One region of the Pseudocitrobacter sp. CD920760 genome, then DNA from elsewhere that is predicted to be linked to it. Evidence: predicted binding sites of a transcription regulator. Region 1 holds the regulator's gene; the other holds the start of a gene.
What was found. The regulator Fur, encoded in region 1, represses iron uptake genes when iron is present. The targets are predictions, from matches to a motif close to ATAATAATGAGAACNACTATCAA.
Positions count from the first base shown of each region.

Region 2: a site for Fur is predicted at 9,684-9,706, ahead of bfd (bacterioferritin-associated ferredoxin). Genes of this name have one in related genera too.

Region 1 is NZ_CM173490.1:1,546,365-1,561,109, forward strand. It holds gene nagD (ribonucleotide monophosphatase NagD) at 1-495, opposite strand, end outside; gene nagC (DNA-binding transcriptional regulator NagC) at 582-1,802, opposite strand; gene nagA (N-acetylglucosamine-6-phosphate deacetylase) at 1,815-2,960, opposite strand; gene nagB (glucosamine-6-phosphate deaminase) at 3,016-3,816, opposite strand; gene nagE (N-acetylglucosamine-specific PTS transporter subunit IIBC) at 4,140-6,161, shown strand; gene glnS (glutamine--tRNA ligase) at 6,345-8,009, shown strand; gene chiP (chitoporin ChiP) at 8,401-9,804, shown strand; gene chiQ (ChiQ/YbfN family lipoprotein) at 9,856-10,188, shown strand; gene fur (ferric iron uptake transcriptional regulator) at 10,302-10,754, opposite strand; gene fldA (flavodoxin FldA) at 11,037-11,567, opposite strand; gene ybfE (LexA regulated protein) at 11,718-12,011, opposite strand; gene ybfF (esterase) at 12,141-12,905, opposite strand; gene seqA (replication initiation negative regulator SeqA) at 13,090-13,647, shown strand; gene pgm (phosphoglucomutase (alpha-D-glucose-1,6-bisphosphate-dependent)) at 13,672-14,745, shown strand, end outside.
Region 2 is NZ_CM173490.1:4,733,297-4,748,041, forward strand. It holds gene rpsE (30S ribosomal protein S5) at 1-37, opposite strand, end outside; gene rplR (50S ribosomal protein L18) at 52-405, opposite strand; gene rplF (50S ribosomal protein L6) at 415-948, opposite strand; gene rpsH (30S ribosomal protein S8) at 961-1,353, opposite strand; gene rpsN (30S ribosomal protein S14) at 1,384-1,689, opposite strand; gene rplE (50S ribosomal protein L5) at 1,700-2,239, opposite strand; gene rplX (50S ribosomal protein L24) at 2,254-2,568, opposite strand; gene rplN (50S ribosomal protein L14) at 2,579-2,950, opposite strand; gene rpsQ (30S ribosomal protein S17) at 3,117-3,371, opposite strand; gene rpmC (50S ribosomal protein L29) at 3,371-3,562, opposite strand; gene rplP (50S ribosomal protein L16) at 3,562-3,972, opposite strand; gene rpsC (30S ribosomal protein S3) at 3,985-4,683, opposite strand; gene rplV (50S ribosomal protein L22) at 4,701-5,033, opposite strand; gene rpsS (30S ribosomal protein S19) at 5,048-5,326, opposite strand; gene rplB (50S ribosomal protein L2) at 5,343-6,164, opposite strand; gene rplW (50S ribosomal protein L23) at 6,182-6,484, opposite strand; gene rplD (50S ribosomal protein L4) at 6,481-7,086, opposite strand; gene rplC (50S ribosomal protein L3) at 7,097-7,726, opposite strand; gene rpsJ (30S ribosomal protein S10) at 7,759-8,070, opposite strand; gene AC1MKH_RS22375 (prepilin peptidase) at 8,446-8,910, shown strand; gene bfr (bacterioferritin) at 8,907-9,383, opposite strand; gene bfd (bacterioferritin-associated ferredoxin) at 9,455-9,649, opposite strand; gene tuf (elongation factor Tu) at 9,827-11,011, opposite strand; gene fusA (elongation factor G) at 11,082-13,196, opposite strand; gene rpsG (30S ribosomal protein S7) at 13,293-13,763, opposite strand; gene rpsL (30S ribosomal protein S12) at 13,859-14,233, opposite strand; gene tusB (sulfurtransferase complex subunit TusB) at 14,358-14,645, opposite strand; gene tusC (sulfurtransferase complex subunit TusC) at 14,653-14,745, opposite strand, start outside.

The DNA of each region.
Region 1 (14,745 bases):
TTTTTCGATACCCGCGCACAGTGCGCCGCAGGCCGGGTAAAAACCGCGACCGTGGGTGTCCGGGTTGGTGGCAATAAAGCGTGCGCCGTTGGCGACGAAGAAGGCCGCTTTATGCATCATCTCCCAGTTATAGGAGCGGGTTTCACCCACGATCACGAAATCCGGGTTCACATCGGTGATGGTAAAACCGGCTTTGTAGAGTTCGTGGATCAGCGCGCCTTCCCCGACAACGTAGGCTTTTTTTCCTTCCTGACGACGCAGGAAATCCGCGGTTGCCATCGCCGAGGTGTAAAACACGCTGTCCGGCACGTCAACGCCTGCGGTGGCAAAACGGTTCGCCAGGTCTTGCCCGGTTTGGGAAGGGTAGTTGGTCAACAGTACCAGCGGCAGGCCTTTCTCCAGAATTCGAGTTAGAAATTCTGCGGCACCCGGTACGGCCACGTTATCGTGCATCAGCACGCCGTCGATATCACAAATTACATTCTGAATGGTCATGGACTACCTGACATGGTCTGAAAGAGGCGTAATTATACACGGAATTACGCAGGCTGCCTTGCGAGAGGCCGCCTCGCGCAAGAGGATTAACCTTCCAGCAAATGCTGCAACAGAATACCGTTGAGCATCGCACGTTTGACCAGCGCAAACGCGCCAATCGCGGAGCGGTGATCGAGCGTAGAGCGCACCACCGGCAGATTTTTGCGAAACGCTTTCAGCGCCTGGGTGTTAATGCAGCCTTCGATGGCGGGCAGCAAAATACGTTCCGCCTCGGTAATTTCACCGGCAATGACGATTTTCTGCGGGTTGAACAGGTTGATAGCAATGGCGATGGTTTTACCCAAATGGCGTCCTACGTGCTCAACCACTTCTGTCGCCAGCGCATCGCCTTTATTAGCGGCTTTGCAGATAGTTTTGATATTGCAATCATCAAGCGTCATGCGGCTCTGATAGCCTTGTTCCAGCAGGTGACGCACGCGGTGTTCAATCGCGGCGTTGGCGGCAACGGTTTCCAGACAGCCGAAGTTACCGCAGTGGCAGCGCTCGCCGAGCGGGTCGACCTGAATATGACCAATTTCACCGACGTTACCGTTACGGCCAATGAAAATCCGCCCGTTAGAGATAATCCCTGCGCCGGTGCCGCGATGTACGCGCACCAGAATGGAGTCTTCACAGTCCTGGCTTGCACCGAAATAGTGCTCCGCCAGCGCGAGGCTGCGGATATCGTGGCCGACAAAACAGGTGACGTTAAAGCGTTTTTCCAGTGCGCCAACCAGCCCCCAGTTTTCCACCGCAATGTGCGGCATATAGCGGATCACGCCGCTTTCCGGGTCAACCAGGCCGGGCAAAATCACGGAAATAGCGATCAGCTCGCGAATTTTTCGCTGGCAGGTTTCTATAAAGGTGGCGATGGTATTGAGCAGCGCGTGTTCCAGCGTTTCCTGGGTGCGTTCAGGCAGCGGATAGTGCTCTTCGGCCACCGCTTTGCTGCTGAGATCGTAAAGGGTGAGCGTCGCATCGTGACGGCCCAGGCGCACGCCGATGGTGTGGAAATTGCGGGTTTCGGTGACGATAGAGATAGCGCGGCGGCCCCCGGTGGAGGCCTGTTGATCGACTTCTTTAATCAATCCGCGCTCAATAAGCTGACGCGTAATTTTGGTTACGCTGGCAGGAGCAAGCTGGCTCTGTTCGGCGATTTGAATGCGCGAGATTGGCCCATGCTGGTCAATCAGGCGGTAAACGGCCGCACTGTTAAGCTGTTTTACGAGGTCAACATTACCAATTTGAGCTTGTCCGCCTGATGTCATACTTTCGCTTACTCAGTTAACGACCTCGTCACCATTAACGATGGTCTTGGTGATTTTATAATCGCGCGTGAACGCGGTCAGGTTTGCGGTCATGCCCGGGGCAATCTGGCCCAGATGGCTATCGACGCCAATTGCGCGAGCCGGGTAGAGCGTGGCCATGCGCAGCACTTCGTCGAGCGCAATACCGCAGTGCTCAACCAGATTGCGAACCCCTTCAATCATGGTTAAAGAGGAGCCGCTCAGCGTACCGTTTTCATCTACGCACAAACCGTTACGGTAGTATATTGTTTTACCAGCAAAAATGAACTGATCAATGTTTGCACCTGCCGGCGCGGTGGCGTCCGTAACCAGACACAGTTTCTCACCTTTCAGGTGTTTGGCGTTACGGATGTTGGCGTAGTTGACGTGCAGGCCATCAGCGATGATCCCGCAGTAGACGTCGGCATTGTCAAAAATGGCGCCCGCCAGACCCGGTTCGCGGCCACTGATGTACGGCATCGCGTTATAAAGGTGGGTGGCAAACGTAATGCCTGCGCGGAAGCCGGTTTTGGCTTCTTCCAGCGTCGCATTGGAGTGACCGGCAGAAATCACGATCCCCGCGGCAACCAGTTTACGGATAACTTCAGGCTCTACCATTTCCGGGGCCAGGGTGATTTTAGTAATCACGTCCGCGTTCTCACACAGGAAGTCGACCAGCGAGGCTTCGGGTTTGCGGATATAGGCCGGGTTATGGGTGCCTTTCTTAATGATGTTCAGCCACGGCCCTTCCAGATGAAGGCCCAGCGCCTGATTCGGATGTTTGGCCAGGTACTCGCGCATCACGCGCACGCCCTGTTTCATGAGATCGTCGCTACAGGTAATCAGCGTTGGCAGGTAGCTGGTACAGCCCGATTTTTCGTTGGCTTTCTGCATGATTTCCAGCGTTTCAACGCTCACGGCTTCTGCCGTATCGTTGAACTGCACGCCGCCGCAGCCATTCAGCTGAACGTCGATAAAACCAGGGGCAATAATGGCGCCGTTGACTGAACGTTGTTCAATATCTGACGGTAATTCTGCCAGCGGGCAGAGACGTTCGATAAGGCCATTGGCGATAATAATCGCGTGGTCATCCAGAATTTCGCGGCCAGTGTAAATCCGACCATGAGTTAATGCATACATTACGACCCCCGGGTTTCTAAAAAGCGCCCTGCACATGCCGCAGGGCGATAATACATTACAGACCTTTGATGTTTTCCGCTTCCAGTTCGTTGAAATATTTCAACGTTTTCACTTTCAGCTCCATCGTGGACGGCTCATCGCACACCATAACGGCTTTCGGATGCAGCTGCAGGCAGCTGATGGTCCACATGTGGTTGACGTTGCCTTCTACAGCAGCCTGCAGCGCCTGTGCTTTCTGGTTGCCCAGCACCAGAATCATCACTTCTTCTGCGTCCAGCAGGGTGCCCACGCCAACGGTCAGCGCGTATTTTGGAACCAGAGAGACGTCGCCGTCAAAGAAACGGGAGTTTGCCACGCGGGTGTCGTGTGTCAGGGTTTTGATACGGGTACGGGAAGCCAGAGAAGAAGCCGGTTCGTTGAACGCGATGTGACCATCGTTACCTACGCCACCCATAAACAGGTGGATTTTGCCGTAAGAACGAATTTTTTCTTCATAACGACGGCATTCTGCGTCAATATCTGCGGCGTTACCATTCAGTAAATTAATGTTTTCAGCCGGAATATCAACGTGGTCGAAGAAATTACGGTGCATGAAGCTGTGATAGCTTTCCGGGTGCTCTTTCGGCAGGCCCACGTATTCGTCCATGTTGAACGTCACAACGTGCTTGAAGCTAACCTGGCCCGCTTTATGCATTTCTACCAGTGCTTTATAGGCAGTCAGCGGTGTGCCGCCAGTCGGCAGACCCAGCACGAACGGACGATCGGCGGTTGGGTTGAACGCGTTGATGCGGTTAACGATATGACGCGCGGCCCATTTGCCCACTTGTTCTGCTGTAGCCAGGGGAATCAGTCTCATTGTTCACCTCTATAGTTAATTTAAAAAGGTCGTGGATTGACGAATGCTTATCATAAAGCGTAACGCACTTTCGCGGTAACAAGGGGTCAATCCGCTTTGATTTTTTGAATGATAAAATAAGTTTTGCGAGTTAGCCAGCAAAAGGGAGAGAGTATAGCGATATTTGGTGACAAAAATCACAAAAAATGGGTGTTTAATTTGCGATACGAATTAATTTTTCACACACTCCACATGTCAATGAATAATTCGTCGTACTTATCAGTTGTAACACTATAAAAAAACAGCAAAGCGTGAGCCTAACAGGGTCTCATAGGGGGAATAAAGTGAGTATTCTAGGTTATTTACAGAAGGTCGGTCGCGCACTGATGGTGCCGGTCGCCACGCTGCCTGCAGCGGCAATTTTGATGGGGGTTGGTTACTGGATCGACCCTGTTGGCTGGGGTGGCGATAATGCCCTTGCCGCGTTCTTCATTAAGTCTGGCTCGGCCATTATTGATAACATGTCCGTCCTGTTTGCCATTGGTGTGGCTTATGGGATGTCAAAAGATAAAGACGGTGCTGCGGCGCTGACCGGCTTTGTGGGCTTCCTCGTGTTGACCACGCTGTGTTCTCCGGCGGCGGTAGCGATGATCCAGAAGATCCCGGCGGACCAGGTTCCGGCGGCGTTCGGTAAGATCAGCAACCAGTTCGTGGGTATTCTGGTCGGTATTATCTCTGCGGAACTCTACAACCGCTTCAGCAGCGTTGAGCTGCCGAAGGCGCTGTCGTTCTTCAGCGGTCGCCGTCTGGTGCCGATTCTGACCTCGTTTGTGATGATCGTGGTCGCTTTTATTCTGATGTACATCTGGCCGGTAATTTTCGACGGTCTGGTGAACTTCGGTGAGCACATCCAGAAACTGGGCTCCGTTGGCGCGGGCGTTTACGCCTTCTTCAACCGCCTGCTGATTCCGGTTGGCCTGCACCACGCGCTGAACTCCGTGTTCTGGTTCGACGTGGCGGGCATTAACGACATTCCTAACTTCCTCGGTGGCGCACAGTCTATCGAAGCGGGTAAAGCGGTTGTCGGTATCACCGGTCGTTATCAGGCGGGCTTCTTCCCAATCATGATGTTCGGCCTGCCGGGTGCAGCGCTGGCTATCTATCACTGCGCGCGTCCTGAGAACAAAGCGAAAGTGCTGGGTATCATGATGGCGGGTGCTTTCGCGGCATTCTTCACCGGGATCACCGAGCCGCTGGAATTCTCCTTCATGTTCGTGGCGCCGGTACTGTACGTGATCCACGCCTTCCTGACCGGTATCTCCGTATTTATCGCGGCCAGCATGCAGTGGATTGCCGGTTTCGGCTTCAGCGCCGGGCTGGTGGATATGGTGCTCTCCTCGCGTAACCCGCTGGCGACACACTGGTGGATGCTAATCCCGCAGGGCCTGGTGTTCTTCGTTATCTACTACGTGGTGTTCCGTTTCACCATCACCAAATTCAACCTGATGACCCCGGGTCGCGAGCTGGCGGTTGCCGGTAGCGAAGCGGATGGTCAGGACACGAATGTAGGTAGCGATAAAGAGCAGGATGTTTCCGGCCTGGCGCGCCAGTACATCGCCGCGATTGGTGGTTCTGACAACCTGACCGGCATTGATGCCTGTATCACCCGTCTGCGTCTGAACGTGAAAGACTCTTCTCTGGTGAACGACGCCATGGCGAAACGTCTGGGCGCATCCGGCGTGATTCGCCTGAACAAAACCAGCGTGCAGATTATCGTTGGCTTCGTGGCAGAGAAAATCGCCAACGCGATGAAAACCACAGGCCCGGTTGCGGCGGCTGAAGCCACTGCGGCACCGGCAGCAGCGCCTGCGGCTAAACCGCAAGCTGTGCCGAATAACAGCACGGTGATTGCCGAGCTGGTTTCCCCGGTAACCGGTGAAGTGGTGGCGCTGGAAGAGGTGCCAGACGAAGCCTTTGCCAGCAAAGCGGTAGGCGACGGCGTAGCGGTTAAACCAACGGAAAAAACCGTGGTTTCCCCGGCTGCGGGCACCATCGTGAAAATCTTTAATACCAACCATGCGTTCTGCCTGGAAACCGAGAAAGGCGCGGAAATCGTTGTCCACATGGGTATCGATACCGTTGCGTTGAACGGCCAGGGCTTTACTCGCCTGGTGGAAGAGGGTGCCGAAGTGAAAGCAGGTCAGCCGGTTCTGGAAATGGATCTCGACTACCTGAACGCCAATGCACGTTCAATGATTAGCCCGGTGGTTTGCAGCAACATTGACGACTTCAGCGGCCTGGTGATTAAGGCGCAGGGTCATGTCGTTGCGGGGCAAACAGCGTTGTATGAAATTAAAGGTAAATAATCGCTCCTGAGTTCGCGATTGCCTTAAGCGGCGGGGGACTTTCCTCCGCCGCTTTTTTTTGCAGCAAATGATCCCCATATTCCTCTTCAAAGACGCATTTTCTGCAAGTTAAGGGTTGTCTCTGCGTCCGGCTTATAAGATCATACGCCGTTATACGTTATTTACGCTTTTGAGGAATCCACGATGAGTGAGGCTGAAGCCCGCCCGAGTAACTTTATTCGTCAGATCATCGATGAAGATCTGGCCAGTGGGAAGCACACCACAGTCCATACCCGTTTTCCGCCTGAGCCGAACGGTTATCTGCACATCGGCCATGCGAAATCGATCTGCCTGAACTTTGGCGTCGCGCAGGACTATCAGGGCCTGTGCAACCTGCGTTTTGATGACACTAACCCGGTAAAAGAAGATATCGAATACGTCGAGTCGATCAAACACGACGTCGAGTGGTTAGGTTTTCACTGGGCCGGTGATATTCACTACTCCTCAGACTATTTTGATCAACTGCATCAATATGCCGTTGAACTGATCAACAAAGGCCTGGCCTACGTTGACGAACTGTCGCCGGAAGAGATCCGCGAATACCGCGGCACCCTGACTGCGCCGGGTAAAAACAGCCCGTTCCGCGACCGCAGCGTCGAAGAAAACCTGGCGCTGTTCGAAAAAATGCGTACCGGCGGCTTCGAAGAAGGTAAAGCCTGCCTGCGCGCGAAAATCGACATGGCGTCGCCGTTCATCGTGATGCGCGATCCGGTGCTGTACCGTATTAAATTTGCCGAGCACCACCAGACCGGCAACAAGTGGTGCATCTACCCGATGTACGACTTCACCCACTGCATCAGCGATGCGCTGGAAGGCATTACGCACTCCCTGTGCACTCTGGAATTCCAGGACAACCGTCGCCTGTATGACTGGGTTCTCGACAACATCTCTATTCCGGTTCACCCGCGCCAGTACGAATTCTCGCGTCTGAATCTGGAATACACCGTGATGTCCAAGCGTAAGCTGAACCAGCTAGTGATGGAAAAACACGTTGAAGGCTGGGATGACCCGCGTATGCCGACCATTTCCGGTCTGCGTCGTCGTGGCTACACCGCCGCCGCTATCCGTGAGTTCTGCAAACGCATCGGCGTGACCAAGCAGGACAACACCATTGAGATGGCGTCGCTGGAATCCTGTATTCGCGAAGATCTCAACGAAAACGCTCCGCGCGCAATGGCGGTTATCGATCCGGTGAAACTGGTTATCGAAAACTACCAGGGCGAAGGCGAAATGGTCACCATGCCGAACCATCCGAACAAACCGGAAATGGGCAGCCGTGAAGTACCGTTTAGCGGTGAAATCTGGATCGATCGTGCTGACTTCCGCGAAGAAGCCAACAAGCAGTACAAGCGTCTGGTGATGGGTAAAGAAGTGCGTCTGCGTAATGCTTACGTGATTAAAGCAGAACGCGTAGAGAAAGATGCAGAAGGTAATATCACCACCATCTTCTGTACCTACGATGCCGATACCCTGAGCAAAGACCCGGCAGATGGCCGTAAAGTGAAAGGCGTTATTCACTGGGTGAGCGCGGCACACGCGCTGCCGGTTGAAATCCGCCTGTACGATCGTCTGTTCAGCGTGCCGAACCCAGGTGCGGCAGATGACTTCCTGTCGGTGATGAACCCGGATTCGCTGGTTATCAAGCAGGGCTTTGCTGAACCGTCTCTGAAAGCTGCTGTTGCCGGTAAAGCGTATCAGTTCGAGCGTGAAGGCTACTTCTGCCTCGACAGCCGCTACGCTACCGCAGAAAAACTGGTGTTCAACCGCACCGTTGGCCTGCGTGATACCTGGGCGAAAGCGGGCGAGTAATCTTCTGTTTGTGAAAAACGCCGCATTTGCGGCGTTTTTTTTATCTCTCATATTCGCGATGCGAATTAATCTTTTTAATGCAGGCATCACCCGTTTGCATCATTTCATCAAGATACATCCTTGCAACCTGCGCTATTAACCTTTTCCCCTGATGAGATAAGGCATTGCGCCGCTTAATGTTAATAAATCGCATTTGTTACAAGACGCAACGAAATATGTGCGCTTTGTCATAGTCCTGCATTTTGCTTGCGAAAAAGGATTGATAATTCGCGTCGCGAAAAATACTCTAATCCTGTAGCAAAAGGTGCTTTTCACCCGCTACTTTTTATCAGTTTTTTATTTTTAGCCTCTGCTTTGCAGCGGCATTTTAAAAGTCAAAGAGGATACACATATGCGTACGTTCAGTGGCAAACGTAGTACGCTGGCGCTGGCTATTGCCGGTGTCACAGCAATGTCGGGCCTGGTAGTTGTTCCCCAGGCGAGTGCAGCAGGCTTTGTCGATGACTCCACGTTAACGGGCGGCATCTATTACTGGCAGCGTGAGCGTGACCGTAAAGATGTGACCGATAACGACAAATATAAAACCAACCTTTCTCACTCCACCTGGAACGCCAACCTCGATTTCCAGTCCGGCTATGCTGCTGATATGTTCGGCCTCGATATTGCGGCGTTTACCGCTATCGAAATGGCAGAATCCTCAGAAAGTGGTCACCCGAACGAAATTGCGTTCTCGTCTAAAAATAAAGGCTACTCGGAAGATTACTCCGGCGATAAAAGCGGTGTGAGCCTTTATAAAGCCGCTGCGAAATTTAAGTATGGCCCGGTTTGGGCGCGTGGTGGTTATATTCAGCCAACCGGCCAAACGTTGTTAGCGCCGCACTGGAGCTTTATGCCAGGCACCTATCAGGGTGCAGAAGCGGGCGCGAACTTTGATTACGGCGATGCTGGCGCGCTGAGCTTCTCCTACATGTGGACCAATGAATATAAGGCCCCATGGCATATCGAAATGGATAATTTCTACCAGAACGATAAGCGCACGAAAGTCGATTATCTGCACTCCATCGGTATGAAATATGACTTCAAAAATGACCTGGTACTGGAAGCGGCATTTGGTCAGGCGGAAGGCTATGTCGATCAGTACTTTGCCAAAGCCAGCTACAAATTTGATATCGCCGGTAGCCCGCTGTCTACCAGCTATCAGTTCTACGGTACCCGCGATAAAGTGGATGACCGCACCGTAAACGATATTTATGACGGCACCGCGTGGTTGCAGGCGCTGACCTTCGGTTACAAAGTGGGGCAGGTTGACCTGCGTCTGGAAGGGACCTGGGTTAAGGCTGAAGGCCAGCAGGGCTACTTCCTGCAGCGTATGACGCCAACCTACGCCTCCTCTAACGGTCGCCTCGATGTGTGGTGGGATAACCGTTCTGACTTCAACGCCAACGGCGAAAAAGCGGTGTTCTTCGGTGCGATGTATGACCTGAAGAACTGGAACCTGCCGGGCTGGGCTGTAGGTGCATCATACGTCTACGCCTGGGATGCCAAACCGTCTACCTGGCAGATCAACCCGGACGCGTACTACGACAAAAACAAAACTATCGAAGAGTCTTCTTACAGCTTCGATGTGGCATACACCGTACAGGAAGGCCGCGCGAAAGGTACTCTGTTAAAACTGCACTTCACCCAGTACGACAACCACTCGGATATCCCGAGCTGGAGCGGTGGTTACGGCAACATCTTCCAGGATGAACGTGACGTGAAATTTATGGTTATCGCACCGTTCACCATCTTCTGATAAGTATTCAGGCGGGCCGCAGAGCCCGCCGTGTCGTATAAGGCTAATAACATGAAAAAAACAGTGATGATTGCTGCGCTGGTCGCGGCGCTGGCGGGCTGCGCTCAGTCTGAAGCACCAAAAGAAGATACGCGTTTAAAAGATGCCTATAGCGCCTGTATCAACACCGCAGAAGGCTCGCCGGAAAAAATCGAAGCCTGCCAGCAGGTGCTGAACGTGCTGAAGCAGGAGAAGGCGCACCAGCAGTTTGCCAATCAGGAGACCGTGCGGGTAAGCGATTATCAGGCGTGCATTCTGGCGAGAAAAACCGGTAACGATCAGGCCGTGAAGAAAGATTGCGGGTTAATCTGGCAGGAAATTCGCAGTAATAACACGACAAAGTAAGACAATAAGGCCTGCACAGAGCCGGGGACCTAAAGCGTCTCCGGCTTTTTTTGTCTTTACAGAGGCAATAAAAAAGCCAACCCGAAGGTTGGCTTTTCAGAATCTCGAAGAAATTACTTCTCTACGCCATCGTGCGCGTGTTCATCTTCGCGGCAGTCGCCCTCAGCACAGTGACCATACAGGTACAGGCTGTGGTTGGTTAAGCGGATACCGTGTTTCGCGGCAATTTCACGCTGACGAGCTTCGATGGAATCATCGCTGAATTCGATAACCTTGCCGCAGTCGAGGCAGATCAGGTGATCGTGATGGTGTTGTTGAGTCAGTTCGAAAACGGACTTGCCACCTTCAAAATTATGGCGCGTGACAATGCCCGCGTCATCAAACTGGTTCAGAACGCGGTAGACGGTCGCCAGACCAATCTCTTCACCCATGTCGATCAGGCGTTTGTATAAGTCTTCCGCGCTGACATGGTGATTGTCTGGTTCCTGAAGCACTTCCAGGATCTTTAACCGGGGAAGTGTGACTTTCAGGCCAGCCTTCTTTAATGCGGTATTGTTGTCAGTCATGCGGAATCTGTCCTGTTGCTAAACGATTGACTTCCAAACGCGGAAGTATCACAGAGAGTGCACCGAGTGTAATGCGTCTCATTATAGAATGACGCCTTCTAAATGAAAACAGCAAGACCTGGGCGAATAAAGATTTCGAAAACGAGGCTTGACCAGCAAACTCGCTAAATTCAGAAGATATTGTACAGATTTACGCTCAAAAGTTAAAAAATTGTAGCTATTATTTTGATTGCTTCTACCTATTAATGCGGCGTGATTTGAAAAGTCACGCCGCATCAAGAATCAGGCGTTTTTGATCTCTTCCAGATGCAGCTCTTCAGAAATCTGTTTTACCCATTTTTCTACACGTTCAGCGGTCAGTTCCGGCTGACGATCTTCATCAATAGCCAGACCTACGAAGTGGTCGTCATCGGCCAGGCCTTTAGAGGCTTCGAAGTGGTAACCCGCTGTTGGCCAGTGGCCGACGATGGTCGCACCGCGCGGTTCGATGATGTCGCGGATAGTGCCCAGCGCATCACAGAAGTATTCCGCATAGTCTTCCTGGTCGCCGCAGCCGAACAGTGCAACCAGTTTGCCATTGAAATCAACTTCTTCCAGCGTCGGGAAGAAATCGTCCCAGTCGCACTGGGCTTCACCGTAGTACCAGGTAGGGATACCCAGCAGCAGAATGTCGAATGCAGCCAGGTCTTCTTTGCTGCTCTTGGCAATGTCATGCACGTCGGCAACGTCTTTACCAAGCTGTTTCTGAATCATTTTTGCAATATTTTCGGTATTGCCGGTGTCGCTACCAAAGAAAATGCCAACGATTGCCATGAGTTAAATAACCTCTTGAAACTTAATGATATGGTGGTGGCGTATTGCCCACAGATAAGGGCAATCATAGCAGAACAGAGAAGGGTGCGGAATCAGCAATCGTACCGGACTGCACACTCTGCTACATGAAAGCGGGATTTTATGAAATTTTCAGAGCTTTTCCTGCGCGCGAAGCAGGGCTAACTGGCTCATCAGAATCTCTTCGATAAGCTCACTGCGACTCATATCGCGCGCGGTTGCCAGTTCGTTCAGGGCATCTACCGCATCGTTATTGAGTTTCAGCTCGACGCGCTTCAAACCGCGAACTTTATCGCGTTTTAATTGATTACGCTTATTGATGCGCAGCTGTTCGTCACGCGAAAGCGGATTGGTTTTGGGTCTTCCCGGCCGACGCTCATTTGCGAACAAATCAATTGTCGTTCGGTCCGTTTGTTCTTTTGCCATGATTCAGAGTGACTTCGGGGAAACAAGCTACCGGGAAACGCCCGGTGCAGACAGCGCGCAATCATACATCAGTGCAACCGACACGCCAACGACCACGGCCATAATGGCGCGCGGTCGTTGAGTTTTTAATCAGTCTGCTAAATATCGGCGGATGGCGCGCAGCACCGCGTCCGGTTTTTCCGCATGCACCCAGTGGCCAGCGCCTGCAATGACGTGCGCACGCGCCTGTGGGAATTGCGAGAGCAGGTCGTTACGGTAAGTTTCGGTAACATAAGGCGAATTTCCGCCGGGGATAAACAGTGCCGGATGATCCCACGCCGGAATCGTCTCCCAGCCGACGATGTGCGGGTACTGATCCCACAGCACCGGTACGTTAAAGCGCCACTCGCCGTCAACAAACGACTTCAGCAGAAACTGAATCACACCTTCTTCGGCTAAAAATTCGCGCATCACGGTTGCGGCCTGCTGGCGTGAGGAGACACCTGCGTTGGTGACTGCGTTAATCGCCGCAAAAATCTCATCGTGGCGACGCACATGATAATCCACCGGCGCGATATCAATAGCGACCAGATTATCGATGCGTTCCGGGGCTAGCGCGGTCAGGGCCATCACCGCTTTGCCGCCCATCGAGTGACCAATCACCGTGGCTTTCTCGATGTTGTGGGCGTCGAGGGTATCCAGCAGATCCTGGGCCATCGCCGGGTAGTTCATCTCATCCGCTCGCGGAGAAAGACCGTGATTACGCATATCCACTTGCAGGATATCGTGGTCGGTCACCAGGTCGCGCGCCAGTACGCCAAGGTTGTCCAGGCTGCCGAAAAGGCCGTGAACGAGCAGAATGGGGGAATTATTGTGCAGGTTTTGTGCAGATTGCGCTCGGGTATTCAATTTCATAGCAAAGTTCTTTTTTTCGCTCTGTCGGGTTAGGGTATTATGTTGGACATTCTCACGTTCAGGGGCAAGATACGATTTTTATCCCATTTTTGCCGCTATCCTGGTATGACGCTATCCGCTGTTGGGTTTTGAACATATAATCCCAGCAACTTGTATTCAGAAAAAATAATTGCACTGGATTAAGATGAAAACGATCGAAGTTGATGACGAACTCTATCGCTATATTGCCGCCCACACACTGCACATTGGCGAGAGCGCATCTGACATTTTACGGCGAATGCTGAAGTTTTCCGCCGCATCACAACCTGTTGTTGCTGCTCCGGTTGCCAAAGCTGAAGTTGCGCCTGCTCAGGTTGCTCCAGTTGCCGAGGTAAAACCGGTTAAAACCGCGAAAGATAAAGTTCGCGCGATGCGTGAACTGCTGCTCTCTGACGAATACGCTGAGCAGAAAAAAGCCGTCAATCGCTTTATGCTGATCCTGACGACGCTCTACAAACTGGATAACAACGCGTTTGCCGAAGCGACGGAATCGCTTCATGGGCGTACGCGTGTCTACTTTGCCGCCAATGAGCAAACCCTGCTGAAAAACGGTAATCAGACTAAACCGAAACAGGTACCGGAAACCCCATATTGGGTGATCACGAATACCAACACGGGTCGTAAATGCAGTATGGTGGAACACATTATGCAATTTATGCAGTTCCCCGCTGAATTAATCGAAAAGGTATGCGGCACAATCTAACCCTTGCATAAGAAGGATCAAGCAATGGCAATCCATAACCGTGCGGGCCAACCTGCACAACAGAGTGATTTGATTAACGTCGCCCAGCTGACGTCTCAGTACTATGTGCTGAAACCGGAAGTGGGTAACGCAGAGCATGCAGTGAAGTTCGGTACTTCCGGACACCGTGGCAGCGCGGCGCGCCAGAGTTTCAATGAACCTCATATTCTGGCGATCGCGCAGGCTATCGCCGAAGATCGTGCGAAAAACGGCATTACCGGCCCTTGCTTCGTCGGTAAAGATACCCACGCGCTCTCTGAACCGGCGTTTATCTCGGTGCTCGAAGTGCTTGCGGCAAACGGTGTGGATGTCATTGTGCAGGAAAATAACGGCTTTACGCCGACGCCTGCTGTGTCGAACGCTATTCTGGTCCACAACAAAAAAGGTGGTCCACTGGCTGACGGTATTGTGATTACGCCGTCTCACAACCCGCCGGAAGATGGCGGTATCAAATACAACCCGCCTAACGGTGGCCCGGCCGATACTAACGTCACCAAAGTGGTGGAAGATCGCGCCAATGCGCTGCTGGCCGATGGCCTGAAAGGCGTGAAACGTATTTCTCTGGATGCCGCGCTGGCGTCCGGTCATGTGAAAGAGATGGACCTGGTGCAGCCATTCATTGAAGGGCTGGCGGATATCGTCGATATGGCGGCTATCCAGAAAGCGGGCCTGACGCTGGGCGTCGATCCGCTGGGTGGTTCCGGTATCGAATACTGGAAACGTATCGGCGAATACTACAAGCTGAATCTGACCATCGTTAACGATCAGGTTGACCAGACTTTCCGCTTTATGCATCTCGACAAAGATGGCGCAATCCGTATGGACTGCTCCTCCGAGTGCGCGATGGCGGGCCTGCTGGCGCTGCGCGATAAGTTTGACCTCGCGTTCGCCAACGACCCGGACTACGACCGTCACGGTATCGTCACGCCTGCGGGCCTGATGAATCCGAACCACTATCTGGCGGTTGCCATCAACTACCTGTTCCAGCACCGTCCGCAGTGGGGCAAAGACGTCGCCGTGGGTAAAACGCTGGTGTCTTCCGCGATGATCGACCGTGTC
Region 2 (14,745 bases), 2.1 Mb from region 1:
CCTGCAGTTCGCCAGCTTGTTTTTCGATGTGAGCCATCTTACACCTCTACCTTAGAACTGAAGGCCAGCTTCACGGGCAGCATCTGCCAGTGCCTGGACACGACCATGATATTGGAACCCGGAACGGTCAAAGGATACATCTTTGATGCCTTTTTCCAGAGCGCGTTCAGCAACAGCTTTACCCACAGCTGCAGCCGCGTCTTTGTTACCGGTGTACTTCAGTTGTTCAGCGATAGCTTTTTCTACAGTAGAAGCAGCTACCAGAACTTCGGAACCGTTCGGTGCAATTACCTGTGCGTAAATATGACGCGGGGTACGATGTACCACCAGGCGAGTTGCGCCCAGCTCCTGGAGCTTGCGGCGTGCGCGGGTCGCACGACGGATACGAGCAGATTTCTTATCCATAGTGTTACCTTACTTCTTCTTAGCCTCTTTGGTACGCACGACTTCGTCGGCGTAACGAACACCCTTGCCTTTATAAGGCTCAGGACGACGGTAGGCGCGCAGATCCGCTGCAACCTGACCGATCACCTGCTTATCAGCGCCTTTCAGCACGATTTCAGTTTGAGTCGGACATTCAGCAGTGATACCCGCAGGCAGCTGATGGTCAACCGGGTGAGAGAAACCTAAAGACAGGTTTACTACATTCCCTTTAACCGCTGCACGATAACCTACACCAACCAGCTGTAGCTTCTTAGTGAAGCCTTCGGTAACACCGACAACCATTGAGTTCAGCAGGGCACGCGCGGTACCAGCCTGAGCCCATCCATCTGCGTAACCATCACGCGGACCGAAGGTCAGTGCATTATCTGCATGTTTAACTTCAACAGCATCGTTGAGAGTACGAGTCAGCTCGCCGTTTTTACCTTTGATCGTAATAACCTGACCGTTGATTTTTACATCAACGCCGGCAGGAACAACGACCGGTGCTTTAGCAACACGAGACATTTTTTCCTCCGATTAGGCTACGTAGCAGATAATTTCGCCACCAAGACCAGCTTGGCGCGCTGCACGATCAGTCATAACACCTTTAGAGGTAGAAACAACTGCGATACCCATGCCGGCCATAACTTTCGGCAGCTCATCTTTACGTTTGTAGATGCGCAGACCTGGGCGGCTGACACGCTGAATGCTTTCTACAACAGCTTTACCCTGGAAATACTTGAGAGTAAGTTCCAGTTCCGGCTTGGTGTCGCCTTCAACTTTAAAATCTTCAATAAAACCTTCTTCCTTCAGCACGTTGGCAATTGCCACTTTCAGCTTGGAGGAAGGCATGGTGACCGCAGCTTTGTTCGCGGCCTGACCGTTACGGATACGGGTCAGCATATCCGCGATCGGATCTTGCATGCTCATCTGTCTTTACTCCCGTGATTCAATTGGTAATTACCAGCTAGCCTTTTTCAAGCCTGGTACTTCACCGCGCATAGCGGCTTCACGAAGCTTAATACGGCTCAACCCGAACTTGCCCACATAACCATGCGGACGACCTGTTTGACGGCAGCGGTTACGCTGACGAGACGGGCTGGAATCACGCGGCAGACTCTGCAGCTTCAGAACAGCGTTCCAACGATCTTCATCGGAAGCGTTCACATCAGAGATGATAGCTTTCAGTTCAGCGCGTTTAGCGAAGAATTTATCAGCTAAAGCTACGCGTTTTACTTCGCGTGCTTTCATTGATTGCTTAGCCATTCAGTAACCCTTACTTGCGGAACGGGAAGTCAAAGGCAGCCAGCAGAGCACGGCCTTCTTCGTCAGATTTCGCAGTAGTGGTAATGGTAATATCCAAACCACGCACGCGGTCGACTTTATCGTAGTCGATTTCTGGGAAGATGATCTGCTCACGGACACCCATGCTGTAGTTACCACGGCCATCGAATGACTTAGCGGACAGGCCACGGAAGTCACGGATACGCGGTACAGCAATAGTGATCAGGCGCTCAAAGAACTCCCACATGCGTTCGCCACGCAGAGTTACTTTACAGCCGATCGGATAGCCCTGACGGATTTTGAAGCCTGCAACTGATTTGCGTGCTTTGGTGATCAGCGGTTTTTGACCGGAGATTGCTGCCAGGTCAGCTGCTGCGTTATCCAGCAGTTTCTTGTCAGCGATCGCTTCACCAACACCCATGTTCAGGGTGATCTTCTCGACCCGAGGGACTTGCATGACAGAATTGTAGTTAAACTCAGTCATGAGCTTGTTAACTACTTCGTCTTTGTAGTAATCATGCAGTTTCGCCATCGTACTACTCCAAATTACTTGATAGTTTCGCTGTTAGACTTGAAGAAACGGACTTTTTTGCCGTCTTCGAATCTAAAGCCTACACGGTCGGCCTTGCCGGTTGCCGCATTGAAGATTGCAATGTTAGAGATCTGAATAGCTGCTTCTTTCTCAACAATGCCGCCTGGTTGGTTCAGGGCCGGAACCGGCTTCTGATGTTTTTTAACCAGGTTGATACCTTCAACAATGACCTTGCCGGAAGACAGGACATTTTTTACTTTACCGCGTTTACCTTTATCTTTACCGGTTAACACGATAACTTCGTCATCACGACGGATCTTCGCTGCCATGATTCGCTCCTTAGAGTACTTCTGGTGCCAGAGAGATAATTTTCATGAACTTCTCGTTACGAAGTTCACGAGTTACCGGCCCAAAAATACGCGTACCGATAGGCTGCTCACTGTTATTGTTTAAAATAACGCATGCATTACCATCGAAGCGAATGACAGAACCGTCCGGGCGACGAACACCCTTCTTGGTGCGCACCACTACCGCCTTCAGCACATCACCTTTTTTGACCTTACCACGCGGAATTGCTTCCTTGATGGTGATCTTGATGATGTCGCCTACGCCTGCGTAGCGACGGTGCGAGCCACCCAGAACCTTGATACACATTACGCGACGTGCACCGGAGTTGTCGGCGACGTTCAGCATAGTCTGTTCTTGGATCATTTTAGTGCTCCGCTAATGTCAACTACTACTGAGACCCGAAAATCAGGCCATTAAAAAGCCCCATATATCGAGGGCGCGGCATTATAACACCACTCTCAAGATATGGGTAGAAAAAATAAACGGCTCATCGCTGAGCCGTTTATTCGTATCGAGAACGAGTACTGTATTACAGAACCGCTTTCTCTACAACGCGAACCAGCGTCCAGGACTTAGTCTTGGACAGCGGACGGCATTCGCGGATTTCAACCACGTCACCGGTACCGCATTCGTTGTTCTCGTCATGTACGTGCAGTTTGGTCGTACGTTTGATGAATTTACCGTAGATCGGGTGTTTCACAAAACGTTCGATAGCAACAACAATGGATTTCTCCATTTTCGCGCTAACGACGCGACCTTGCAGAGTACGGATTTTATCGGTCATTACGCACCCGCCTTCTGAGTCAGTAAAGTCTTAACACGTGCAACATCACGACGCACTTGCTTCAGCAGATGAGTCTGTTGCAGCTGGCCACTTGCAGCCTGCATGCGCAGGTTGAACTGCTCACGCAGCAAGTTCAGCAGCTCAGCGTTCAGATCTTCAACGCTTTTTTCACGCAGCTCTTTTGCTTTCATTACATCACCGTCTTAGTTACAAAGGTGGTTTTGATCGGCAGTTTCGCGGCTGCGAGGCCGAATGCTTCACGGGCCAGCTCTTCCGGTACACCGTCCATTTCATACAGGACTTTGCCCGGCTGAATCAAGGCAACCCAATACTCCACGTTACCTTTACCTTTACCCATACGAACTTCAAGAGGCTTCTCGGTAATCGGTTTGTCCGGGAATACACGGATCCAGATTTTACCTTGACGCTTCACTGCACGGGTCATAGCACGACGTGCTGCTTCGATCTGACGTGCAGTCAGACGACCACGGCCAACAGCTTTCAGACCGAAAGTGCCGAAGCTAACATCCGTACCCTGCGCCAGACCGCGGTTACGGCCTTTGTGCACTTTACGGAATTTTGTACGCTTTGGTTGTAACATCAGCGACGCTCCTTATTTACGGCCTTTACGCTGCTGCTTTTTAGGTTGAGCAGCCGGTTCCGGTTGTTCAACAGCAGCCATACCACCCAGGATCTCACCTTTGAAGATCCATACCTTAACGCCGATTACACCGTAAGTGGTGTGCGCTTCAGAGGTGTTGTAGTCGATGTCAGCACGCAGAGTGTGCAGCGGTACGCGACCTTCGCGGTACCATTCGGTACGTGCGATTTCCGCGCCGCCCAGACGGCCGCTAACTTCAACTTTGATACCTTTAGCGCCCAGACGCATTGCGTTCTGTACAGCACGCTTCATAGCACGACGGAACATAACGCGACGTTCCAGCTGAGAAGTGATGCTGTCAGCAACCAATTTAGCGTCCAGTTCAGGCTTACGAACTTCGGCGATATTGATCTGAGCAGGAACGCCAGCGATATCCGCTACGACCTTGCGCAGTTTTTCTACGTCTTCGCCTTTCTTACCGATAACGATACCCGGGCGAGCAGTGTGAATAGTCACACGGATGCTCTTAGCCGGACGCTCGATAACGATACGAGATACGGACGCTTTTGCCAGTTCCTTCGTCAGGTACTGACGTACTTTAAAATCGCTGTCCAGGTTGTCAGCGAATTCTTTGGTGTTCGCGAACCAGGTAGAGTTCCATGGTTTGACAATACCCAGGCGAATACCATTAGGATGTACTTTCTGACCCATTGCTAGTCTCCAGAGTCTCAGCGATCGGACACAACCACAGTAATGTGGCTGGTGCGCTTCAGGATGCGATCTGCACGACCTTTTGCACGCGGCATAATGCGCTTCATGCTCGGGCCTTCGTCTACGAAAATTTTCGCAACTTTCAGATCGTCAATGTCAGCGCCATCGTTGTGTTCAGCGTTAGCAATGGCAGATTCCAGTACTTTCTTGACCAGTACAGCCGCTTTCTTATTGGTGTAGGTCAGAATATCCAGGGCCTGCGACACTTTCTTACCGCGAATCAGGTCAGCAACAAGGCGAACCTTCTGAGCAGAAGAACGAGCATGGCGATGTTGAGCTAAAGTTTCCATCTCTTCCTCCTACCTTATTTCTTCTTCGCTTTTTTATCAGCAGCATGGCCGCGATAAGTACGAGTCGGTGCGAATTCACCCAGTTTGTGACCAACCATTTCGTCGGTAACAAAGACTGGAACGTGCTGACGACCATTATGGACAGCGATGGTCAAACCGATCATGTTAGGAAAGATCGTTGAACGACGGGACCAAGTGCGCAGGGGCTTCTTGTCTCCGCTTTCCACCGCTTTCTCTACCTTCTTCAGCAAGTGCAGGTCAATAAAAGGACCTTTCTTGAGAGAACGTGGCATGGCTTATCCTCTAAAATTATTTGCTACGGCGACGTACGATGAATTTATCAGTACGCTTGTTGCTGCGGGTCTTCTTACCTTTGGTCTGCAGGCCCCACGGGGATACCGGGTGCTTACCAAAGTTACGACCTTCACCACCACCATGTGGGTGATCGACTGGGTTCATCGCAGTACCGCGAACGGTAGGACGAACACCACGCCAGCGTGCAGCACCTGCTTTACCCAGAACGCGCAGCATATGCTCAGCATTGCCAACTTCGCCCAGAGTTGCACGGCAGTCTGCTTCGACTTTACGCATTTCACCAGAACGCAGACGCAGGGTGACATAAGCACCATCGCGAGCAACGATCTGAACGTAAGTACCAGCGGAACGTGCCAGCTGACCGCCTTTACCTGGTTTCATTTCTACGTTATGAACGGTAGAACCAACCGGGATATTGCGCATCGGCAGGGTGTTACCTGCTTTGATTGCAGCATCAACGCCAGACTGAATCTGGTCGCCAGCTTTCAGGCCTTTAGGGGCCAGGATGTAACGGCGTTCGCCATCTTTGTACAGAACCAGCGCGATGTTCGCGGAGCGGTTCGGATCGTACTCAAGACGTTCAACTGTTGCCGGGATACCGTCTTTGTTGCGTTTGAAGTCAACAATACGATAAGCCTGCTTATGGCCACCACCGATGTGACGAGTGGTGATACGGCCATTGTTGTTACGACCACCGGATTTGCTGTTTTTTTCCAGCAACGGAGCAAAAGGTTTGCCCTTGTGCAGCTCAGGGTTAACCACTTTAACTACGTGGCGACGACCCGGAGATGTCGGTTTACATTTAACAACTGCCATTGTATTACTCCTCCGACTTACTCAGCGCCGCCAACGAAGTCCAGATTCTGGCCTTCTTTCAGGGTGACGTAAGCTTTTTTCCAGTCGCTACGACGACCGATACGCTGTCCGTGACGTTTAACTTTCCCTTTAACTACCAGGGTGTTAACGACTTCGACTTCGACTTCAAACAGTTTCTGCACAGCAGCTTTGATTTCTGCTTTGGTCGCGTCTTTAGCAACTTTGAGAACGATGGTGTTAGTTTTTTCCATCGCAGTAGACGCTTTTTCAGAAACGTGCGGTGCGCGCAGCACCTTCAGCAGACGTTCTTCACGAATCATGCCAGCATCTCCTCAACTTGCTTAACAGCATCAGCAGTCATTACGACTTTGTCGAAGGCGATCAGGCTAACCGGGTCGATACCCGTTGCATCGCGAACGTCAACCTTGTGCAGGTTACGTGCTGCGAGGAACAGATTTTCGTCCAGCTCACCGGTGATGATCAGCACATCTTCCAGAGCCATGTCTTTCAGTTTCTGTGCCAGCAGCTTAGTTTTAGGCGCTTCTACAGAGAACTTCTCGACAACGATCAGACGATCCTGACGTACCAGTTCGGACAGAATGCTTTTCAGCGCGCCGCGGTACATCTTTTTGTTAACTTTTTGACTGTGGTCCTGCGGACGAGCAGCGAAGGTCACGCCACCGGAACGCCAGATCGGGCTCTTGATAGAACCTGAACGCGCACGGCCGGTACCTTTCTGGCGCCATGGTTTTTTACCAGAACCAGTTACTTCAGCACGAGTCTTCTGAGCACGAGTACCCTGACGAGCACCAGCTGCATAAGCAACAACAACCTGGTGAACCAGCGCTTCGTTGAAATCACGACCGAAGGTAGTTTCGGAAACAGTCAGCGCGCTCTGCGCGTCTTTCAATACTAATTCCATTGCTATCCCCTTACGCCTTCACAGCTGGTTTAACGATCAGGTCGCTACCGGTTGCACCCGGGACCGCACCTTTCACCAGCAGCAGGTTGCGCTCAGCGTCAACACGTACTACGTCCAGGCTCTGAACGGTGACACGTTCGTTACCCAGCTGACCTGCCATTTTCTTGCCTTTGAACACTTTGCCCGGAGTCTGGTTCTGACCGATAGAACCCGGAACGCGGTGAGACAAGGAGTTACCGTGAGTAGCGTCCTGGGTACGGAAGTTCCAGCGCTTAACGGTACCAGCAAAACCTTTACCTTTAGAGGTACCGGTTACGTCAACTTTTTTAACTTCAGCAAACAGTTCGACGCTGATGTTCTGACCAACGGTGAATTCTTCACCCTCTGCCAGACGGAATTCCCACAGGCCGCGGCCAGCTTCTACGCCAGCTTTAGCGAAATGGCCAGCTTCCGGCTTGGTTACACGGTTTGCTTTTTTAGCACCGGTGGTAACCTGAACAGCACGATAGCCGTCGTTAGCCAGGTCTTTAACCTGAGTAACACGGTTTGCTTCAACTTCGATTACGGTTACTGGGATAGAAACGCCATCTTCAGTGAAGATGCGGGTCATACCCACTTTTTTACCGACTAAACCAATCATTGTATCAACCTCTCAATCGCTCGATGACCTGATTAACCCAGGCTGATCTGCACGTCTACACCGGCAGCCAGGTCCAGACGCATCAGAGCATCAACGGTTTTCTCGGTTGGCTCAACGATGTCAACCAGACGCTTGTGAGTGCGAATTTCGTACTGATCACGCGCGTCTTTGTTAACGTGCGGAGAGATCAGAACGGTAAAGCGCTCTTTGCGGGTCGGCAGCGGGATCGGACCGCGAACCTGCGCACCAGTGCGCTTGGCAGTCTCGACGATTTCCGCGGTTGATTGATCGATCAGACGATGATCAAACGCTTTAAGGCGGATACGGATTCTTTGGTTCTGCATGAGACCAGAGCTCCAATTATTTTATAGACGAAATGATTACTCCTCATACCCATTACGATTGATGGGAGAGTGTAACCGTTCTTACGTAGTTCCCCGATTGGGAACATTGTTGATGACCAAAGAGCGCCATCGGGTTCATATCGAACCGCTGTCAATATTAGACAAGCCCGCGCATTATACGCAAATACCAGCGTGAAGCAAGGGGTGTTTAGAAATTAGTCATGACGATTTGCGTTGCTGCCCGCATCCCGCACTGTAAAAGATGTCATCACGTGAGAAATACCGGAAAGCGACTCGTAGCACTGTGTTTTGCCTTTTGCGCCCAGAGCGAGCCTTCGCCACACTCGTGGCCTGGACAACTTACCGGAGGCGAGTATGGCTTATGCTCCCCTGCCCTTCTTCATTTTCTACACGCTATTAACACTGGCGCTTAGCTGGCATGACTGGCGTACCGGTCTGCTGCCGGACAGACTGACCTGTCCGCTCTTGTGGGGCGGCGTGCTGTATCACCTGTGCCTTTACCCTGCGCAGTTATCTTTATCGCTGTGGGGAGCCATCGGAGGATACGTCGCCTTTGCGCTGATTTACTGGGGATATCGGGGCGTTCGCCATCGGGAAGGGTTAGGCTATGGCGATGTGAAATTACTTGCCGCGCTGGGTGCATGGCATGGCTGGCAGGTGCTTCCTGAGCTGATACTCTCTGCCGCGTTGTTGGCCCTGCTCTTTATCAGCCTGTCAGCGTTCTACCAGTGCAAGTGGCAGGCAATAAAAAACCCGCTGCCATTTGGCCCATTTCTGGCCACAGCGGGTTTCATCCTATTCGGGCTTAGGGTGTTTTAGTCTTCGACTTTGATTTGCGACTGTAGATAATTTTGCAGGCCAATCTTGCCGATCAGGTCAAGTTCGGTTTCCAGCCAGTCGATATGATGCTCTTCTTCACTGAGGATGTTGATAAGCATATCGCGGCTCACATAGTCATGAACGCTGTCGGCGTAGGCAATGGCTTCACGAAGGTCTTTCGCGCCTTCCAGCTCAAGACGAAGATCCGATTGCAGCATCTCTTCCACATCTTCGCCAATTTGCAGTTTGCCCAGATCCTGGAGATTCGGTATCCCTTCGAGAAATAAAATACGCTCGATATATTTATCTGCGTGCTTCATCTCATCAATTGATTCGTGATACTCGATATCGTTGAGGCGCATCAGGCCCCAGTTTTTGAACATTCTCGCATGGAGAAAGTATTGGTTGATTGCGACAAGCTCATTTCCCAATAATTTATTGAGATAATTTATAACCTTAACATCACCTTTCATTATGTAGTCCCTCCGCTTCCACTTATTGAAGCGTAGATCGGGCTACAGGGATGTCAAAAAAAGAATCAGGCTCAGGCGATTTCCTGATATTCCGGCATCTGCGTTAATTCGTCTTCCATCACTTCGCGGGCCGCACGTACGCACTTACCGCATTGATTTCCCACGGGTATAAATTTGCGTAATTGCTGGAAAGATTGAGGATGAAACTGGCGAACTACCTGGCGAATTTTTTTATCGCTTACACCGTTACACAAACAAACGTACATAATGACTCCCGCTTAATTTATGAACAGAGTGTAAATGAGAATAGTTATGATTACAATAGTAGATGACAAATGACGCAGCGGGTGCGCATTTTTAAATAAAAAATGAATGCTGGAATAATAGACAGCAAAAAGGGCGCCGAAGCGCCCTTTTTAAGCTCAAAACTAATTAATTAATAATTAGCTCATTACTTTAGCAACAACGCCCGCGCCAACGGTACGGCCGCCTTCACGGATTGCGAAACGCAGACCGTCGTCCATCGCGATCGGGTGGATCAGGGTAACAACCATTTTGATGTTGTCGCCCGGCATTACCATCTCTACGCCTTCCGGCAGTTCGATGGTACCAGTCACGTCAGTAGTACGGAAGTAGAACTGCGGACGGTAGCCTTTGAAGAACGGAGTATGACGGCCGCCTTCATCTTTGGACAGGATATAAACTTCAGATTCGAATTTGGTGTGCGGCTTGATAGAACCCGGCTTAGCCAGTACCTGACCACGTTCGATTTCTTCACGTTTGATACCACGCAGCAGAACACCAACGTTCTCACCAGCACGGCCTTCGTCCAGCAGTTTGCGGAACATTTCAACGCCAGTACAGGTAGACTTAGCAGTCTCTTTGATACCAACGATTTCAACTTCTTCACCAACTTTGATGATACCGCGTTCTACACGACCGGTAACAACGGTACCACGACCGGAGATGGAGAATACGTCTTCGATCGGCAGCAGGAACGGCTTGTCGATAGCACGTTCTGGTTCCGGGATGTAAGAATCCAGGAAGCCAGCCAGTTCGATGATTTTCGCTTCCCACTCTGCTTCGCCTTCCAGCGCTTTCAGAGCAGAACCACGAACGATCGGAGTGTCGTCGCCCGGGAAGTCGTACTGAGACAGAAGTTCACGAACTTCCATTTCTACCAGTTCCAGCAGCTCTTCGTCATCAACCATGTCGCATTTGTTCAGGAACACGATGATGTACGGAACGCCTACCTGACGACCCAGCAGGATGTGCTCACGAGTCTGCGGCATCGGGCCGTCAGTCGCAGCAACAACCAGGATCGCGCCGTCCATCTGCGCAGCACCGGTGATCATGTTTTTAACATAGTCGGCGTGGCCTGGGCAGTCTACGTGCGCGTAGTGGCGAGTCGGGGTGTCATATTCAACGTGGGAAGTGTTGATGGTGATACCACGAGCTTTTTCTTCCGGTGCGTTATCGATCTGGTCGAAAGCACGAGCAGCACCGCCGTAGGTTTTAGCCAGTACGGTGGTGATTGCAGCGGTCAGAGTAGTTTTACCGTGGTCGACGTGGCCGATAGTACCAACGTTGACGTGCGGTTTTGTACGTTCAAATTTTTCTTTAGACACGGCTATATTCCTTACTATAGTGCTCTCCCCTTCAGGAGAGAGCACGGGACTTAGGTTTTAACCCCGGGGATTATTTACCACGGGCTTCGATTACGGCCTGAGCAACGTTGTTCGGCGCATCATCATACTTCAGGAATTCCATAGTGTATGATGCACGACCTTTGGTCAGAGAACGCAGCTGAGTTGCATATCCGAACATTTCAGACAGCGGAACTTCAGCGTGGATCTTAACGCCAGTTACTTCAGATTCCTGACCGCGCAGCATACCGCGACGACGGCTCAAGTCACCGATAACATCACCAGTGTTCTCTTCCGGAGTTTCTACTTCAACCTTCATGATCGGCTCAAGCAGAACAGGTTTTGCTTTCTTAAAGCCTTCTTTAAAGGCGATAGAAGCAGCCAGTTTAAACGCCAGTTCAGAGGAGTCAACGTCGTGGTAAGAACCGAAGTGCAGACGAACACCCATGTCTACAACCGGGTAACCAGCCAGCGGACCAGATTTCAGCTGTTCCTGGATGCCTTTATCAACGGCCGGGATGTATTCGCCAGGAATTACACCACCTTTAATGTCGTTGATGAACTCGTAACCTTTCGGGTTAGAGCCCGGCTCCAGCGGGTACATGTCGATAACGACGTGACCATACTGACCGCGACCACCAGACTGTTTAGCGTGTTTACCTTCAACATCGGTAACTTTCTGACGAATCGCTTCGCGGTAAGCAACCTGCGGTTTACCGACGTTCGCTTCAACGTTGAATTCACGTTTCATACGGTCAACGATGATGTCGAGGTGCAGCTCACCCATACCAGCGATGATGGTCTGGTTAGATTCTTCGTCAGTCCATACGCGGAATGACGGGTCTTCTTTAGCCAGACGGCCCAGAGCCAGACCCATTTTTTCCTGGTCAGCTTTGGTTTTCGGTTCTACTGCGATGGAGATTACCGGCTCAGGGAATTCCATACGTTCCAGAATGATCGGCGCATCTTGATCACACAGAGTGTCACCAGTGGTTACGTCTTTCAGACCGATTGCAGCAGCGATATCGCCCGCGCGAACTTCTTTGATCTCTTCACGTTTGTTAGCGTGCATCTGAACGATACGACCGAAACGCTCACGTGCAGCTTTCACGGAGTTCAGTACGGTATCACCAGAGTTAACCACACCGGAGTACACGCGGAAGAAGGTCAGGTTACCTACGAACGGGTCGGTAGCGATTTTGAACGCCAGAGCAGCGAACGGCTCGTCATCACTTGCGTGACGCTCAGCCGGCGTGTCTTTACCGTCGTCCAGGATACCGTTGATCGCCGGAACGTCTACTGGGGATGGCAGGTAATCAATTACCGCATCCAGCATCGCCTGAACACCTTTGTTCTTGAACGCAGAACCACAGGTTACCAGGATGATTTCGTTGTTCAGAACGCGCTGACGCAGAGCACCTTTGATTTCTGCTTCAGTCAGTTCTTCACCACCCAGGTATTTCTCCATCAGCTCTTCAGAAGCTTCCGCAGCGGATTCCAGCAGGTTCTGGTGCCATTCGTCAGCCAGTTCCTGCATATCTGCCGGGATATCTTCGTAGGTGAAGGTTACACCTGCGTCTTCTTCGTTCCAGTTGATGGCTTTCATTTTCACCAGGTCAACAACACCGGTGAAATGTTCTTCAGCACCAATTGCCAGCTGCAGCGGAACCGGGTTCGCGCCCAGACGGGTTTTGATCTGACCAACAACTTTCAGGAAGTTTGCACCCATGCGGTCCATTTTGTTAACGAACGCAATGCGTGGAACTTTATATTTGTTAGCCTGACGCCATACGGTTTCAGACTGTGGCTGAACACCACCAACTGCGCAGTAAACCATTACCGCACCATCGAGAACACGCATGGAACGTTCTACTTCGATTGTGAAGTCAACGTGCCCCGGGGTGTCGATGATGTTTACGCGGTGCGGTTCATACTGCTTAGCCATACCAGACCAGAATGCAGTAGTCGCTGCGGAAGTGATGGTAATACCACGTTCCTGCTCCTGCTCCATCCAGTCCATGGTAGCCGCGCCGTCGTGAACTTCACCGATTTTGTGGTTTACACCGGTGTAGAACAGAATACGTTCGGTAGTAGTGGTTTTACCGGCGTCGATGTGCGCACTGATACCGATGTTACGGTAGCGTGCGATGGGTGTTGTACGAGCCATTTGATTCCTCGTTTATCTTTTTAGGCGTTCAGTTAAGTAACCCAAAGCGGGCTGCTTCGCTGAAGCGCCCGCCTGGTGACTAATACTCCGAAGGGATTACCAACGGTAGTGTGCGAACGCCTTGTTGGCTTCTGCCATACGGTGAACGTCTTCACGTTTCTTAACTGCAGTACCTTTGTTTTCTGCAGCATCAGAAAGTTCGTTCGCCAGGCGCAGAGCCATGGATTTATCACCGCGTTTACGAGCAGCTTCAACGATCCAACGCATTGCCAGAGCATTACGACGGACCGGACGGACTTCAACTGGTACCTGATAAGTAGAACCACCAACGCGGCGAGACTTAACTTCGACAGTCGGGCGCACGTTTTCGAGAGCTACTTCGAAAGCTTCCAGTTCATTTTTACCAGAGCGCTGAGCCAGGGTCTCCAGCGCGCTGTATACGATAGTTTCTGCAGTAGATTTTTTACCATCTACCATCAGGATGTTGACAAATTTAGCCAGCAGTTCTGATCCGAACTTAGGATCCGGCAGGATTTTACGCTGACCAATGACGCGACGACGTGGCATGGAAATACTCCGTTGTTAATTCAGGATTGTCCAAAACTCAAAGAGTTTAGTTTGACATTAATTTAAAACGTTTGGCCTTACTTAACGGAGAACCATTAAGCCTTAGGACGCTTCACGCCATACTTGGAGCGAGCTTGCTTACGGTCTTTAACGCCGGAGCAGTCAAGCGCACCACGAACGGTGTGGTAACGAACACCCGGAAGGTCTTTTACACGACCGCCACGGATCAGGATCACGGAGTGCTCCTGCAGGTTATGACCTTCACCACCAATGTAGGAGGTCACTTCAAAACCGTTAGTCAGACGAACACGGCAAACTTTACGCAGTGCGGAGTTCGGTTTTTTAGGAGTGGTAGTATATACACGAGTACATACGCCACGTTTCTGCGGGCAGGCTTCCAGTGCAGGCACGTTGCTTTTTGCAACTTTGCGAGCACGTGGTTTGCGAACCAGCTGGTTAACTGTTGCCATTAAATAGCTCCTGGTTTTAGCTTTTGCTTCGTAAACACGTAATAAATCGCCTCATATAATATGAGGACGCAGAATTTTAGGGCGGTGTCGAAAAGGTGTCAAGAAATATACAACAACCTGGCATCTACCAGGCCATCTGAGACGCATGTTTTACCGCCAGCCTGACGAAGTCAGTATAGCCAACCCTGACGACACTGTTCGAAATTTGACCGCATAGCCCACGCGCTTCAACATCTTCATTCAGCACGAACAGGGATATGGGGGCGGAACGGAGAATATCAAGAAAGCGGCTGCCTTCAATTGCGGCCACAACGCCATCAGAGCGAAGCAGCAGGTCATCCCCCTCTTTCACCATGCGCAGCAGCGCGGTGATGTCCGTATGCCAGGGAGAAGTACTTAGGGTATGCAGCATAGAGGCCTCAGAAGCGGAGAATCACATCATAGCCATCAAGCTGCTGACGAAGCGCATCGGGCTCCAGCAACTCAACGTCTGTGACAAAGGCCGCGGCCGC